One region of the uncultured Agathobaculum sp. genome, then DNA from elsewhere that is predicted to be linked to it. Evidence: predicted binding sites of a transcription regulator. Region 1 holds the regulator's gene; the other holds the start of a gene.
The links. Region 1 encodes Rex, which represses fermentation and respiration genes when NADH is low (regulators of the CRP and FNR family bind a similar motif). Its sites were predicted from a motif close to ATTGTTAANNNNTTAACAAT; they were not measured.
Positions count from the first base shown of each region.

Region 2: ABGT74_RS02760 (acyl-CoA dehydrogenase) is a predicted target of Rex. The motif match lies at 1,811-1,830, and genes of this name have one in related genera.

Region 1 is NZ_CAWVCU010000001.1:1,094-4,506, reverse strand. Features, by position in the region: gene ABGT74_RS00035 (isocitrate/isopropylmalate family dehydrogenase) at 1-973, shown strand, start outside; gene ABGT74_RS00030 (redox-sensing transcriptional repressor Rex) at 1,013-1,651, shown strand; gene ABGT74_RS00025 (helix-turn-helix domain-containing protein) at 2,034-2,369, opposite strand; gene ABGT74_RS00020 (NAD(P)H-dependent oxidoreductase) at 2,473-3,033, shown strand; gene ABGT74_RS00015 (sigma-70 family RNA polymerase sigma factor) at 3,081-3,413, shown strand, end outside.
Region 2 is NZ_CAWVCU010000036.1:30,684-34,096, forward strand. Features, by position in the region: gene ABGT74_RS02750 (hypothetical protein) at 1-183, shown strand, start outside; gene asnB (asparagine synthase (glutamine-hydrolyzing)) at 119-1,615, opposite strand; gene ABGT74_RS02760 (acyl-CoA dehydrogenase) at 1,967-3,118, shown strand; gene acrB (acryloyl-CoA reductase electron transfer subunit gamma) at 3,141-3,413, shown strand, end outside.

The DNA of each region.
Region 1 (3,413 bases):
GGAGACACTGCTGGCGGACAAGGTGAAAGTAGGCAAAGTGGAGTTCCGCGTGATCGACGGTCTGACCATCGAGCGCCGTGCCGAGCTTGGCTGCGCGATCCCGCCCGATGTGATGGAAGAGCTCAAGCAGTGCCATGCGATTCTGAAGGGGCCGACCACGACCCCGCGCAAGGGCGATCCGTGGCCGAATGTGGAGTCTGCAAACGTGGCGATGCGCAAGGCGCTCGACCTGTTTGCCAACGTGCGCCCGGTCAAGGTGCCTGAACTTGGCATCGACTGGACGTTCTATCGTGAAAACACCGAAGGCGGGTATGCTGTCGGTTCGCAGGGCATGCAGATCGACGATGACCTGTTCCTGGATTTCACGGTTGCCACCTCGCAGGGCTGCGAGCGTATTGCCCGTCTGGCATTCGACTATGCACGTAAGACCGGCAAGAACCGCGTTTCCTGCGTCACCAAGGCGAATATCATCAAAACGACTGACGGCAAGTTCCTCGATACCTGCCAGAAGGTCGCAAAGGAGTATCCGGAAGTCGAGTTCGACGACTGGTATATCGACATCATGACCGCAAAGCTGCTGGACGACAAGCGCCGTCGCGACTTTAAGGTGGTCGTGCTGCCCAACCTGTACGGCGATATCATCACCGATGAGGCCGCTGAGATTCAGGGCGGCGTCGGTACGGCAGGTTCGGCGAACATTGGTAAGCGTTACGCGATGTTCGAGGCGATCCACGGTTCGGCACCGCGCATGGTGCAGGAAGGCCGTGCAAAGTACGCTGACCCGTCGTCCGTGCTGCGTGCATCGGTCATGCTGCTGGAGCATATCGGCGAGATCGAACTGGCGAAAAAGCTCGACCGTGCACTGGATATCTGCATGTTTGAAGAGAAAAAAGTGGTCGTTACCGGTCGGGATACCGGCGCGACTGCACAGGAATTTACGGATTACGTGCTGGATACCATCGCGAAGCTGTAATTGTTGCATATCGCAATTTAAGGAAGAAGGAGAGAGCCTGTGGAACGAAAGCAAGAGGTTTCCAAAGCGGTCATTCAGCGGTTGCCGCGCTATTACCGGAATATCTGTGAACTGAAGGCTGAAGGTGTGCAGCGCATCTCCTCGCGTGCGCTGGCAGAGCGCATGGGATTAACGGCTTCACAAATCCGGCAGGATTTTAACTGTTTCGGTGGCTTCGGACAGCAGGGCTATGGCTACAATATTGATAAGCTGATGGAGGAATTGGGGTCTATTCTCGGCCTCCGTGCAGGCCGCACAGCGATTTTGCTGGGCGCCGGCAATCTGGGCCGGGCGCTGCTCAATAACTTTGATTTTTCCGCCAGCGGCTTTAAGCTGCTTTGCGCGTTTGATGCCAATCCTGAACTGAAAGGAAAAGCATTTGGCGGGTATTCCGTGCGCAGCAGCGATGATTTACCGTCGTTTATCGCAGCGCACAAGCCGGATGTGGCGGTTCTCACCATCCCGCGGAAAAATGCGCCTGAAATTGCGCGGGAACTGGTCGATCAAGGCATCCGTGGCTTGTGGAACTTCACGGGAGAAGATCTCCACTTGGGCGGCTTGGGAGTACCAGTGGAAAATGTCCATCTGTCCGATAGCTTGATGACACTGTGCCACTTGGTCAGTACAACAGAAGAATAAAAAAGAAACGGCCAATAAGGTAGCTACGCATAAAACAGTATCAACCACAAACTGAAACAGGGTAGCTGCCATACGGAGTGTAGAAGAAAGACGAGCAAGAAGCGATTGTTTCTTGCTCGTCTTTTTCGTTCTGTTACGCAATAGAACGCCATTTTCGAGGGTGCGAGTATAAAACCCTTACCCACCTCTGTTTTGCACGCTCAAAGCTGCATAAAATCAAAGGATTTTTACCCCTAAATGCGAACATAGACTATGATAAATTGAGGGCGAAAGCGGTTTACTGCTTTCGCCCTCTTGATTACTCACAAGCAAGGACAGAAACAGCCGTCAAGGACGCGAAGCGTGAAGTTTATCCTTGACGGCTGTTTCTGGCTTTGCTACTCTACTTGCCCTTGTGTTCTTCTCCCCATACACATAATTGGTCTAATATTTTCATAAGCGATTGCCCTTTGTCTGATAAACTATACTCCACCTTTGGGGGGATTTGCGGGTATTCTTTTCGGATTATCAAATCGTCCTTTTCTAATTCCTTTAGGGAAGTGCTTAAAGTCTTATGCGAAATGGATTTGATGTACCGCTTCAATTCATTGTACCTTACGATTTCAAACTCCATCAGACAGTACAGGATTACCATTTTATATTTCCCACTAATCAGCGACAGGGCATAGCTAAATCCAGTATCTTCAAAGTTGGATTTTTCAATATAGTCCTTGAACATTTACACTCTCCTTTAGGTTAGTATCTAACAAAAATGTGCGTACTTTATTTTTAGGGTATGTGTTGCTATAATTATAGCATAAACTTTTGGAGGTGTAAATCACATGAGCAAAAAAATATGTATCTTGAACGGAAGCCCCCGCCCTACTGGGAACACCAAAGAATTGATTAAGCGTTTTACCAAGGGAGCAGAGGCAGCAGGACACGAAGTAACCTGTTTTGATTTGCAGAAAATGGATATTCATGGCTGCTTGGGCTGCTGCAAAGGCGGAAAGGATGAAGCCTGTCCATGCGTTCAGAAAGATGACATGACACAAATCTATCCGGCGTACCGAAATGCGGATGTTGTCGTGTTAGCTTCCCCTATGTATTATTGGGGGATTAGCGGTCAACTAAAGAGTGCTTTTGACCGCCTGTTTGCCGTAGCGGAATTAACGCCGAACTATGAAAACCCAAAGAAAGATTGCGTCCTGCTTATGGCTGCGGAAGGAAATACCGAGAGCAACTTTGCCCCTGTTCGGGCTTTCTATGAGGGATTGACTTCCCATCTGGGGTGGAAAAATATCGGCGTTGTGTATGCCGGCGGCAATATGGACATTGGGGATATTTTGAGCAAGTCGGAACAGCTTGAGGAAGCGGAGAAATTAGGCAACTCCATTTCTTAAATTATTGGAGCAACTGCTATCTTTCGTGAGAGGAAAGGGGGATTATTTTGAATTGCACAAAAGAATACAAAGAGCATATTGAATACACATTTCACGCTTTCTGCAAGATCGTCATTCATCATGCGGCGATTACGGCAGCAAGGACAGCAGGACGAAAGCAAAAGCATGAAATATCCCTCGAATACCTTGCAGAAGAAAAGCACTATCCATTTGCTACCGAGGACGAGTATTTCAAAGCACCAGAGCAATACGAAGAATACCCTGTGTCCTTCTGCGGCGATACAGTCATATTTTATAATGGCTTGCTTGCAAAAGCCCTTTCCCGATTGCCGCGGCAGGAACAGGAAATGATTTACTTGTCCTTTTTCCAGCGTGTTCCA
Region 2 (3,413 bases), on a different contig from region 1:
TACAAGCTGGACAATCCGCGGCAGTACGGGGATGATGCAACCATTCCGGACGAGCCACTGGAGGTACATAATGCCTATGTTGGGCCGCTGGCCGCAGGGGAAACCGTTCCCCTATCCTTCACATCGGATACAGATGACTATAACTACTTCCTGTTCGGCTATGGCTATACCTTGGAGGAGTAGATGATCGGCTGCGGTATCCTTGTGCAACGCTTCGTTCGAGCAAGGTTGCCATAAACCAGTCCAGATTGAGCACGAACATTTCGCGCATGCGCGCATCCTTTTTGCTGTCGGTCGGCAGCTTTTCGGCGCGGCGGCAGGTGGCGAGATAGTGCTCGCGGACAAATTCCGCGCCGTCCCGCACGATGCCGGGTGCGAGCAGGCCGAGTCGCAGATCGACCGAGCGCGACCACGGGAAGGTGTCCTCGAACAGGATTTCCTCGCGGTGGTACCACGGGTAGCCGCCGAACAGCTCGTCGGCGCACTCGCCGGACAGGCACACGGTCGTGCCGCCCTGCTTGACTGCCGCGCAGAACAGCAGCAGCGAGGAGTCCACGTCCGCCATGCCGGGCAGGTCGCGCGCGTCGGTCGCGGGCAGGAGCGCGGCGCACAGGGCGTCCGGCTCGATAACAACGTTATGATGCTGCGTGCCGAGCGCCGAGACCATCATTTGGATGAACTCATCATCGCTGGTGGGTTGGAAGCTGTTTTTGGTGAAGTATTTGTCGTTGTCACGGTAATCGACCGACCAGGTATGCAGCGTTTCGCCCCGCGCGGCGTAATCCTTGGCGGCCAGCATGGACAGAATGGAGGAATCCAGTCCGCCCGACAGGAAGCAGGCAAGCGGGACATCGGACACCAGCTGCCGCTTTGCCGCGTCGCAGATCAGTTCGTGCGTGCGCTCGATGGTTTGCTCAAGGGTGTCGGTGTGCTCCCGTGCTTCCAGCTTCCAATAGGTGTGGTCGGTGTAGCCCTCGGGGGTAAGCACCGCGTAATGTCCGGGCAGCAGCGAGTCGATCTGCCGAAATACGCCGGACGCGGGCGGCCGCGCGGGGCCCAGCAGCAGTACGGCGCGCAGGCCGTCCTCATCGACCTCGGGCTCGATGGCCGGATGGCACAGCACCGCGCCAATCGTTGAGCCGAACACGATGCCGTCCTGCATGTGAGCAACAAACAGGGGTTTGACGCCCAGCCGGTCACGGCACAGGACGAGCCGCCGCTCCTTTTTCTGCCAGATGGCGAATGCGAAAATGCCGTTGAGCCGCTGGAATGCGTCTGTGTCCCATTCGAGGAAGGCGTGCAGCAGCACCTCAGTATCCGAATGGCCGCGGAATGTGTGCCCGCGTGCGATTAAGTCTTTTCGTATTTCTTCTGTATTATATAACTCTCCGTTATATACCAGCACGGTATTTCCGTCGGGTGCGTGCATGGGCTGCGCGCCGCCGTCCGGGTCAATGACGATCAGGCGGCGGTGGACGAGCACCGCGTCCGCATCCTGATAGTCGCCCGACGCATCCGGGCCGCGCGGCGTCAGGCTGCGCTGCATGCGTTCTGCCGCTGCGGCATAGCGGCGCGCGTCATGTTCATAATCGACAAAGCCGCCGATTCCACACATAGACTTTTCCTCCTTATATAATAGCCTTCTCTGCTTCTTATGCGGGAGCGGCGCGGAATATGTGAAAAACCGCTCGAATATGGTGTGAGATGCCGGCCATGCATATACAAAATGCAAACAAAAGCCGGGATTCCACACAGGGTAAAAAGAGGGAACTGCAATGGAAAAAATCGGGTCGAAAATCTCACGCAAAAGTGTGTTAAATCCTTGACATATTCTCGGCAAACGATATAATAGAAATAGACATGCTCCAAAGTAGGGTGTTGGCTTAGGACACAGCGCTGCGGCCCATGGGCATCGGGCGCTGTGTTTTTCTGTACACCCGCGAATATTTTTTGGGAGGTATATGGCATGGATTTTAGGCTTACAAAAGAAGAAGCACTGTTCCAGAAGATGTGCCGTGAGTTCGCGCTTAACGAAGTTGAGCCGCTCGCAGCCGAGATCGACGAGCAGGAGCGCTATCCGGAAGAGACTGTCCAGAAGCTGATGAAGTACGGCCTGATGGGCATTCAGTTCCCGAAGGAAGTCGGCGGTTCCGGCGGTAACTACGTCTGCTACTCGATCGCGATCGAAGAGATGAGCCGCGTTTGCGGTACCACCGGCGGCATCATGTCTGCGCACGGCACGCTGGGCGCATGGCCGATTTACGCATTCGGTACCGAAGAGCAGAAGGAAAAGTGGCTCCGCCCGCTCATCGAGCCTAAGGAAGGCGCGAAGATCGGCGCATTCGGCCTGACCGAGCCGAACGCTGGTACCGACTCCGCTGCACAGCAGACCATCGCTGAGAAGCAGGCGGACGGTTCTTACATCCTCAACGGCACCAAGGTGTTCATCACCGGCGGCGGACGCGCGGATACTTACGTTGTTTTTGCTATGACCGATAAGTCCAAGGGCAACAAGGGCATTTCTGCTTTCATCGTTGACAAGGACGATCCGGGCTTCTCCATCGGCAAGATCGAGCACAAGATGGGCATCCGTGGTTCTCAGACCGCTGAGCTGATCTTTGAAGACGTGCATTTGCCGGCTGACCGTCTGCTCGGCAAGGAGAACGGTGGCTTTAAGATTGCTATGATGACGCTGGACGGCGGCCGTATCGGCATCGCTTCCCAGGCACTCGGCATTGCGCAGGGCGCTCTGGACAAGGCGATCCAGTACATGAAGGAGCGCGTTCAGTTCGGCAAGACGCTGGACAAGTTCCAGGGCCTGCAGTGGATGGTAGCCGATATGTACACCCAGATCGAGGCTGCTCGTCTGCTGGTTCGTCGCGCTGCGTTCAACCACGACGTTGGTCTGCCGTTCACTAAGGAAGCTGCTATGGCGAAGCTGTACGCTTCTGAGGTTGCAATGGACGTTACCACCAAGTGCGTACAGATCTACGGCGGCTACGGTTACATCCGTGAGTACCCGATGGAGCGCATGATGCGTGACGCTAAGATCACCGAGATCTACGAAGGCACTTCTCAGGTTCAGAGAATGGTCATCGCCGGTCAGGTTCTGCGCTAAGGATAAGGAGGATAACTGAACTATGAAGGCTATTGTTTGTGTAAAGCAGGTTCCGGATACCTCCGGCAAGGTTGCTGTTAATCCCGACGGCACCCTGAACCGCGCATCCATGGAGACCATCACCAACCCGGACGACCTCAACGCTGTTGAGGCTGCTCTGAAGCTCAAGGACGAGACCGGCTGCAAGGTCGTTGTCGTTACCATGGGCCCCCCGCCGGCAGAAGGCATGCTCCGCGAGCTGATCGCGCGCGGCGCTGACGAAGGCGTTTTGGTTTCCGCTCGTGAGTTCGGCGGT